One region of the Nocardioides daphniae genome, then DNA from elsewhere that is predicted to be linked to it. Evidence: riboswitches for the same ligand, from Rfam matches in the RefSeq annotation. Region 1 holds a riboswitch; the other holds the start of a gene.
What was found. Region 1 has a riboswitch for cobalamin ahead of E2C04_RS21445 (nitrite reductase). Riboswitches for the same ligand answer to the same signal wherever they lie in the genome.

Region 1 (4,404 bases):
GCCGCCCTGAGCCGTTCCTCCCGCACCGACCAGCAGTCGTTCGGCCTCGTCGCCATGCAGGACCGAGCCGTCGCCCTTGGGGGCCGGCTCGTGGTCGAGTCAGGGAGGGGACAAGGAACCAGCGTCGCGGCTAGCTTCACGGTCCACCCCGGCAAGGGCCTGGATAAGGGCCTCGCGCAGGAGCATCGCTTCGATCACGGGGGGACCCGGTGACCGTGCGCGTCCTGGTCGTTGACGACCACCCGATGATGCGGGCCGGCCTGACCGCGCTCTTTGACACCGACCCCACGATCGAGGTCGTCGCCGCGATCGGCACGACCGCCGAGGCCCTGTCGAAGGTCGCTTGCGAGCGGCCCGACGTGGTGCTCATGGACAGTTCAACCGCTCGTTCGAGGGGGCTCGTGCCACCCGCAAGATTCGCGCGCAGCCGGACCCGCCTGCCGTGCTGGTCCTAACCAACTTCGACACTGATGCCGACATCATCGAGGCGATCGAGGCCGGTGCGGCTGGGTACCTCCTCAAGGATGCCGCCCCCGAGGACATCACCGCCGCGATCCGGGCCGCCGCCGCGGGAGAAACCGCACTCGCACCGTCGATCGCCACTCGTCTGTTCGCACGTATGCAGCAGCCCCCTCGGCGCTGAGCGCACGCGAACTCGAAGTCCTCGCGCTGGTCGCGTCCGGACACAGCAACACAGACATCGCTCGCCACCTCCACTTGAGCGAGGCAACCGTCAAGTCCCACCTGGCACATATCTACCCCAAGCTGGGCGTCAGCTCCCGTACAGGAGCGGTGGCGGAGGCGCGCCGCCGGGGGATCATCAGCCGCCTGTGACCGCCTAACCCGAGCGCAATGACGCTTACGCATTGCGACCGGAATCCACCTTCCGTTCGAGGTGGCCGCGGACCTGCGGCGAATTGAGGGCCCGGCCGAGTAGCCCGCCTAGGAAAGCGGACATTATTGACGAACCGCTCTGTTGCATACATGACGCATCTGCGTGCCGTGCTACGGATTGCGACGCTGGCCCAACGCCCGAGTTGCCGTTGACGGTGGGGGCAGATGTGCTGAAGGCACTCATAGATTCGTAGTGGCCGGCGCGATGTGCACTGCGCTTTGGGTTTCCCCGGGTCCCCTGATCGTTCAGCAGACCCCAATCTCGCTGCGCGGCAGCGTCACCGCCCAAGCCCAAAACCTGCAGAGGTTCGCGCGTGACCACCTGCTGCCCTCAGCCGTTATCCACGGCGCGAATCCTCGGGTGGGTCTCGAGCGTCTGCGCGTGGCTCGTCCTGGCTTTCAACTGATGCTGTGAGGGCCAGTCATTGGGCTTGGGATTGTTCGGAACGAGGCGCCTTGCGAGACCGGTGGTGCGGGGCTCGTTGCATCGGCCGTTCGGCATACCGCTTCGCGTCAGTCCCGGGTTCTCACAGGTTTTCGTGGTGGGCGTGTGCTCCCCGCGGCCGGCGGCGTCACAGCAGCAGGATGCTCGCGGGATCCGCGCAGAAACGGGCGTGCTTGCGGTCGGATGTGGGCCTGCCGCAAGGTCTGTCCTCAGGCACGGTATGGTCGCGCCAGCCAGTCGTACTCCCACGTGGAGTCAGGGAATCCGGTGCAATTCCGGAACTGACGCGCAGCGGTGAGGGGACGGGACGGACACGCCGGCAACGGCAGCCACTGGGATCCTCGGATCCTGGGAAGGCGTCCGCTCCCGGTTGATCCGAGTCCGAAGACCTGCTGGCCCTGACGACATCCGTCGTCGGGTCATGGGTGGGTCCCCGCGTACGGACCCCGGACTCGAATCTGGAGACTCTCGGTGAACCGGTCCCGACCCGACCGCTGCCCCGGCGCGCTGCGCCCGTGGCCTGCGGACGACGGCCTGCTGGTGCGGCTGCGGCTGCCCGGTGGACACGTCACCTCACGCCAACTCCTGGCACTGCTCACGACGGCCGAGCGCCACGGGGACGGGCGCGTGTACGTGACCACGCGCGCGAACCTGCAGGTGCGGGGCCTGCCCGCCGCCGCTGGGACCACGCACCTCACGAGTGAAGCGCTCGAGGCCCTCGTGTCCACCGGTCTGCTGCCGAGCCTCGCGCACGACCTCGCGCGCAACATCCTCGTGTCCCCGCAGACCGGGCTGGCCCACGGACGCGCCGACCTGCGAAGCGTCACCGCGGCCCTGGACGGCGCCCTGACGGACGCTCCTGACCTGGCTGCGCTGCCGGGGCGCTTCTCTTCGTCCTGGACGACGGGCGCGGCGACCTCGTGGAGCGCAGCTGCGACCTCGGGCTGGTCGCACTGGACGCCGTACGTGGGCAGGTACGGGTCGGGGACGCCTGGGGGCCGGTGGTACCGCTGCGATCGGCGCACCGCTACCTCGCCGGACTCGCCCGTCGCTTCCTCGCCGTACGCGGGCACGGGAAGAGCGCTGCGTGGCACGTCCGTGAGCTGGCCGAGCCGCTCGAGCTGCCGCAGCGTCCGTCGTCGCTCCTGCCGACCGCGCGTGCGCGCCTGCCGTACGGCTCGGTCCCCGGTGGCCGTCACGTACCCGTGCCCGAGGAGGGCCTTGACCGTCCAGCCGTCGAGCGGCTCTGCGCCGACGCATCCCATCTCGTCGTCACCCCGTGGCGTGGCGTTCTCATCCCCGAGGAGACAGCGTGACCAGTTCCACCTTCCAGCCCCGACGGCCGCAGCGGCACTACCCGTACGTCGACCGTGGCCCGGCGATCTACCTCGACTCCTTCGCGACCATCCGGCGTGAGGCCGACCTGTCGGGCGTACCGGCGAGCGCCGAGAAGGTTGCCGTACGGATGATCCACGGCAGCGGTCAGGTCGACCTGGTCGACGACCTTGTGGTCCACCCGGAGCTCGTCCCAGCGGCCCGGGCCGCCCTGGAGTCGGGTGCGCCGCTGCTGTGCGACGCGACCATGGTGGTCAAGGGCGTGACGCGCAGCAGGCTGCCGGCTGACAACCAGGTGGTGTGCACGCTCAACGAGCCGGTCGTGCCGGGGCTGGCGGAGGCGTGGGGGACCACACGCACGGCCGCGGCGGTGTCGCTGTGGGAGCCGTACCTCGAAGGAGCGGTCGTCGCCATCGGCAACGCACCCACCGCCCTGTTCCACCTGCTGGAGATGCTGGTCGACGGTGCTCCGCGGCCGGCCGCCATCGTGGGCTGCCCGGTCGGCTTCATCGGTGCAGCCGAGTCCAAGCAGGCGTTGGAGGACCTCCACGCCGACCACGGCATCGACATCCCGTTCGTCACCGTACGGGGCCGGCGCGGCGGATCCGCGATGACCTCGTCGGCGCTCAACGCACTCGCCCAGGAGCAGGAATGAGCATCACCGTCGTCACCACAGGCCATTTCGCCGGGGTTGGCGTTGGCCCGGGCGACCCCGAGCTGATCACCCGCAAGGCCGCCCGACTGATCGCTTCGGCGGACGTCGTCGCCTACCACGCAGCACGTGGCAAGCAATCGAACGCACGACGCATCGCCGCTGAGCTGTTTCCTGCCGGGGTGGTGGAGGAGGAGCTCACCTACCCGGTCACCACCGGGACGACCGACCACCCGGGTGGGTACGCCGGCGTGCTGGCGGAGTTCTACGAGCAGTCCGCGGAGCGCCTGGCCGCACACCTCGCGGCCGGGCGTGACGTGGTGCTGCTCTCCGAGGGCGACCCGCTCTTCTACGGCTCGTACATGTACATGCACGACCGCCTGGCCGACCGGTTTCCGACCGAGATCGTGCCTGGTGTCCCGGCGTTCCTGGCCGCCACCGCAGCCACCGCGAGCCCGCTGGTGCGGCAGACCGACGTGCTCACTGTGCTCCCGGGCACGTTGCCCGAGCCCGAGCTCGCGCGGCGCCTGGCCGACACCGACGGCGCGATCATCATGAAGCTCGGCCGCACGTTCCCTGCCGTACGCCGCGCGCTCGCCGCAGCGGGACGCCTCGACCACGCGCTGTACGTCGAGCGGGCGTCGATGCCCGAGGAACGGTGGGTGCCGGCGGTCGAAGTCGACGAGTCGACCGTGCCGTACTTCTCGCTCATCGTGGTCACCGGGGACAGCCTGAACGGGCGGCGCTCACGCGAGTGCGCTGAGCCGGTGGCGGCGGACACGTGGCTCGAGGCGGCAGGCGTCCCGGCGGAGGTGCTGGTCGTGGGCCTGGGCCCGGGGCCGGACGGCTGGCTCACCCCCGAGGTTGCCGAGGCGCTGGCGCAAGTCGACCACGTCGTGGGCTACGCCCCGTACGTCAACCGGGTGCCGCAGCGACCGGGACTCACCCGGCACGCGTCGGGCAACACGGTCGAGGTCGACCGGGCAGCCTTCGCGCTCGACCTGGCGCGGCGCGGCGAGAAGGTCGCCGTCGTCTCCGGCGGCGACGCGGGCGTGTTCGGGATGGCTTCGGCCGTCTT
Region 2 (4,404 bases), 1.6 Mb from region 1:
CGGTTCGTGGACATGGCGCACTGAGTGCTCGCCTGACTGCCGCCGGCAGGCCTACCTACGCTGTTCCCGTGACGACCCTGGAGACTCCGAGACTGCGGCTGACGCCCGTGACCTCGGACGACGTGCCCTTCTTCGCCGAGCTGTGGCAGGACCCGGAGGTGATGGCCCACCTGGGCGGCGTCCGCGACCCGGAGCGCATCGTGCCCCTTGTCGCGGAGGCCGTGGAGCAGTGGCGCACTCATGGTCTTGGGCGGTGGGTGGTACGCCTGGCCGCCCAATCCATCGGGACCATCAAGCTGGCTCACGTGATGCGCGGGCGCAGCGAGATCGAGATCGGCTACGCCCTGCTGCCGGGGCACGAAGGACGGGGTTACGCCACCGAAGCCTGCGAGTGTGTCCTCAACTTCGCCCTGCAGGACCGGTCATTTCCCTCCGTCGTGGCTCTTGCCCGCGACGGCAACGACAGCTCGCTCGCGGTCCTGGATCGTCTCGGCTTCGTACGCGAGGGGTCCTTCGAGCACCCGCTCGGGCCACACATGCTCTTTCGCGTCACACGACCGCGGTGGCTGGACCGCACCTGACATCTCGATCCATGTCACCCACGGCCCCGCCTCACCGCCAGACCACCGGCTTCTCGGTCCCGACGTAGTACGCGCTCTCGAACGGCCCCCATCGCAGCCCCACCACGTCGGTGCCGGGCGGGGTCCGGAAGGCGATGCAGTCCTTCACGACCTCCCGGGGGACAGCCGGATTCGAGAGTCCGCGCGACGGACACGGCGTGAAGTCGAAGAGGTAGCTCACCTGGTTGTGCCCGCCACCGCCGCGGAGCACCGGCGCCACGTCAGAGTCCAGGTAGTACCCACCGATCTTCCCGGACACGTGCCTGATCGTGACGTCGACGTACCAGATCTGCCCGGTCTCGAGGAGCTCGCGGAGGCTGGCGGACAGATCGGGCTCCGCGAGCATGTCGGCGGTGTCGCCGCGACGTACGTCGGTGACGGTGAGCTCGACCTTGCCCTCGTCCTCGACGTGCTCGACCGGGACCCGTGCGGTCTCGCCGATGTCCAGCAGTGAGCCGGGCGGCGTGAACTCACTGACCGCAGGCGGCGCGGACGGCGCCGGCGGACGCACCGGCTCCAGCAGGCGGGGTTCCTCCGACTCCCACGGACGCACGGAGAGCGCCGTGGCCGAGACGACGAGCACCAGGGCAAGGGCGGCGCTGGCGCGCAGGAGGCCACGACGGCGTACGCGGCGACGCCCGGCGCGCACGACGTCGAGGGCGTCGACCGTGCTCCCGGCGTCCTCGCGGCTGGCGTCGTCCAGCAGGTTCTTGAGGTCGACCATCACTCACTCACTTCCAGTTCCACCTCGTGGTGCCAGCCAGCCTCGACCAACGCGCGGCGCAGGGCGTCGAGTCCGCGGGCGGTCTGGCTCTTCACGGTGCCCGGCGAGCAGCCCAGCACCCGGGCGGTCTCGTCGACGCTGAGGTCCTCGAAGTAGCGCAGGACCACCACCGCTCGCTGCCGGGGAGCCAGCAGACCGAGGGCGGCCATGACAGCCGCGCGGTCGGCGTACGCGCCCGCGCCGTCGGTCAGCGGCGGCGGCACGGACTCCTTCGCCTCGTAGCGCTCCCGCGTCCCGCGGCGGCGAGCGGCGTCGATGGCGACGTTGACCACGGTGCGGCGCGCGTAGCCGAAGAGGCTCTCGACCTGACCGATGCGGGGCAGCGCGACGTACATCCGCACCAACGCTTCCTGCGTGACGTCGTCCGCCGAGGCCCAGTCACCGGTGATCAGGAAGGCCGCGCGCCTCAGCCGTCCCTGGTGGGCGTCGACGAACTCCACGAACCGCTGTTCGTCCCGGCGCGCCATCGCGGATCCTCTCCGAGGGTCGAGCCTCGCCCCCTTGCCCACAGTGACGCACGCCGAGGGCCGGCGGTTGCGTCAGGCGCGCACCCGAAATCGATCCACGTGCACGGCCTCGGCGAGCGGCCGCTTCGGGCGCCACCCGTGGCGTACGAGGTCGGGCACCTCCTGCAGCTGCGTGACCGGCCCCAGGCAGAGCCACGCCACCGGCCGCACGCTTGCGGGGATCCCGAGGAGCTCCTGCAGGAACTCCTCGCGGTAGAACGACACCCAACCCATCCCGAGCCCCTCCGCCGTGGCGGCGAGCCACAGGTTCTGGATGGCCAGGCAGCTCGAGTAGAGGCCGGCGTCGGCGATCGCGTGCCGGCCGAGGACCGCCGGCCCACCGCGCTCGGCGTCGTACGTCACGACGACCCCGAGGGTCGACTCCAGGACCCCTCGACCTTGATCCGGGAGAACGTGGCGGCGCGCTCGCCCTCCAGCGTCGACGCGAAGGTCTCGCGCTCGATCGCGACGTGCTCGTGGAAGCGGCGCCGCGTCTCCTCGCCGCGGACGAGGACGAAGTCCCACGGTTGGCTGTTGCCCACGCTCGGCGCGGCGTGCGCGGCGGTGAGGATCCGCTCCAGCGTGGCGTCGGCGATCGGCTCGCCGGTGAACTCGGCGCGCACGTCACGGCGTCGGAAGATGGCGTCGTACAGGTCAGTCATGAAGGGCTCCCGCAGTCAGGGCCGTCCGCTGCCACCCACGGGTGCGGGCAGGTCGGACGGCTGTTCAGCGAGGCCGGTCTTCGGACTTCCCGTCACCGCCACCGGTCGCCTTCCCAGGACCGTGGTCCCAGTGGCTGCGCGTCGCGCACGACCGGCGACTCGAGGTCACCGCAGCGGGCCCTGTGCCGGAGTCACACCGGCTTCCCGATTCTCCCCGTGAGGGGCACCTCGCAGGTTGTGCCGGCGCCACCGTACCGCCACGCGCTCCCTGGGGTTTGCCCCCGCCCTCCCCGGGCAGCCTCCCCCGTGCGCATCGGTGGGCCAGCGTCTCCCTCGGAGGAGACCCCTGCCGTGGGGGAGGTCGACCCGCTGCCGCTGCACCGCCGGCTGGAGGTGGGCCGTCTGGTCGTGGGCGCGGCCGCCGACATGACGATCCGGGCCTACGGCGCCGCCGCCGCCCTGAGCGTGGTGGTGAGCGACGCGGAGACCGTCAGCGGCAAGTCAGGTGACGCGGTCGCGGCCGTGCCCCACCTGCTCGACCGCTACCACCAGGCGCAGTACGTCATCGACCACCGGCAGGAGATCCAGGCCGCCATCGATTACGTCGACCAGCACACTCCGCCCCAGGCCGAGCTGCAGGCGCGCGTCGAGGAGGCCGGCGACACGCTGCGTGACATCGAGGCGACCTCCGACGCGGTCGCCCGGGCCAGGGACGCCGCCGAACGCCTCGACGTACGGGAAGCCTTCGGCCAGGTCCGTGAGGCGTGGCAGGTCAGGCCCGACCGGGAGTCGATCCAACAGCTGGCGGAGGCCGCCGAGGAGGTCGCCCCCTACGCCGAGCAGGTCGAGGTGCTGGTGCCCGTCTACCAGGGCGGGGTGGTCGCGGCCGTCGACAACTTCGCCAGCGACGAGGTCGCGGGCACGGTCTTCGTGATGGTCGTGGCCCTCGTGGTCGCCGCCCTCCTGGGCCAGGCCGTCGGCTTCTGGATCCGCCGGGGGAGGCCCGGGCTGATCGCCTCGGCCTGGCAGCAGCTGGGGGCGCGGGTCTTCCGCGACTGGTACGTCCGCCACCTCCCCTTCGCCCTCGGCGGCTCGGTTCACGCGGTGGCGCGCGAGCGGTTCCAACGCGACCTGGTCGCCGACCCGGAGGCGGTGCTCGACCCGGACGTCCTGGCCGCGCTCGAGCGTCACTTCGCGGCCAAGCCACCTCCCGACGCCTGACCCGCGTCCGTCGCCCGGTCACTCCGCGGTACGCCGCCCATCGCCGCCACCCGTGGCGTACGGTCTCCACAGACCACCGCGACACCCAGGGAGCCACCGTGCAGGACGTCCAACCGCTGCTCGAGCAGTCCGTCGAGATCGACGCCGACCGCGCCGCCGTCTGGGCCGTCGTCAGCGACGTGTCGCGGATGCCCGAGTGGAGCTCCGGCGTCACCGGCGTGCGCTACAAGGGCGACGGCCCGCACCCGCGCTTGGGCTCCGAGTTCTCCAACCGCAACGAGCTCGGCGAGCTGGTGTGGGTCACGCACGGCGAGATCACCGCCTTCGACGCGGACGAGCACCTGGCTTGGCGGATCAAGGAGAACTGGGCGATCTGGTCGCTCCACCTCACCGACGCCGGCGACGGTCGTACGCGGCTCACGCAGCGCCGCGAGACCCCCGAGGGCATCTCGGAGCTCTCGCACGAGCTCACCGACGGCTTCATGGGCGGGCAGGAGCAGTTCCAGGCCCAGCTGCTCGACTCGATGGCGGCCACGCTGGCCGCGATCAAGGCGGCCGTCGAGGGCGCCTGACCCCTCGGAACGCACGCCCGTGAACGACCCCGTCGACCT

Region 2: it holds a riboswitch for cobalamin, as region 1 does, so the genes downstream of both, E2C04_RS20440 (nitroreductase family protein) here and E2C04_RS21445 (nitrite reductase) in region 1, are expected to answer to the same signal.

What each region holds. Positions count from the first base shown of each region.
Region 1 covers NZ_CP038462.1:1,957,813-1,962,216, reverse strand. The annotation lists gene E2C04_RS17730 (sensor histidine kinase) at 1-213, shown strand, start outside; partial or broken gene E2C04_RS09660 (response regulator transcription factor) at 210-834, shown strand; cobalamin riboswitch at 1,557-1,750, shown strand; partial or broken gene E2C04_RS21445 (nitrite reductase) at 1,811-1,957, shown strand; gene E2C04_RS19775 (hypothetical protein) at 2,260-2,655, shown strand; gene E2C04_RS09650 (precorrin-8X methylmutase) at 2,652-3,329, shown strand; gene E2C04_RS09645 (precorrin-2 C(20)-methyltransferase) at 3,326-4,404, shown strand, end outside.
Region 2 covers NZ_CP038462.1:3,513,974-3,518,377, reverse strand. The annotation lists gene E2C04_RS21175 (DnaB-like helicase C-terminal domain-containing protein) at 1-24, shown strand, start outside; gene E2C04_RS17275 (GNAT family N-acetyltransferase) at 69-581, shown strand; gene E2C04_RS17270 (hypothetical protein) at 613-1,344, opposite strand; gene E2C04_RS17265 (SigE family RNA polymerase sigma factor) at 1,344-1,871, opposite strand; gene E2C04_RS20445 (nitroreductase family protein) at 1,944-2,273, opposite strand; gene E2C04_RS20440 (nitroreductase family protein) at 2,270-2,572, opposite strand; cobalamin riboswitch at 2,627-2,813, opposite strand; gene E2C04_RS17930 (hypothetical protein) at 2,924-3,793, shown strand; gene E2C04_RS17925 (SRPBCC family protein) at 3,892-4,365, shown strand; gene E2C04_RS17250 (AMP-binding protein) at 4,385-4,404, shown strand, end outside.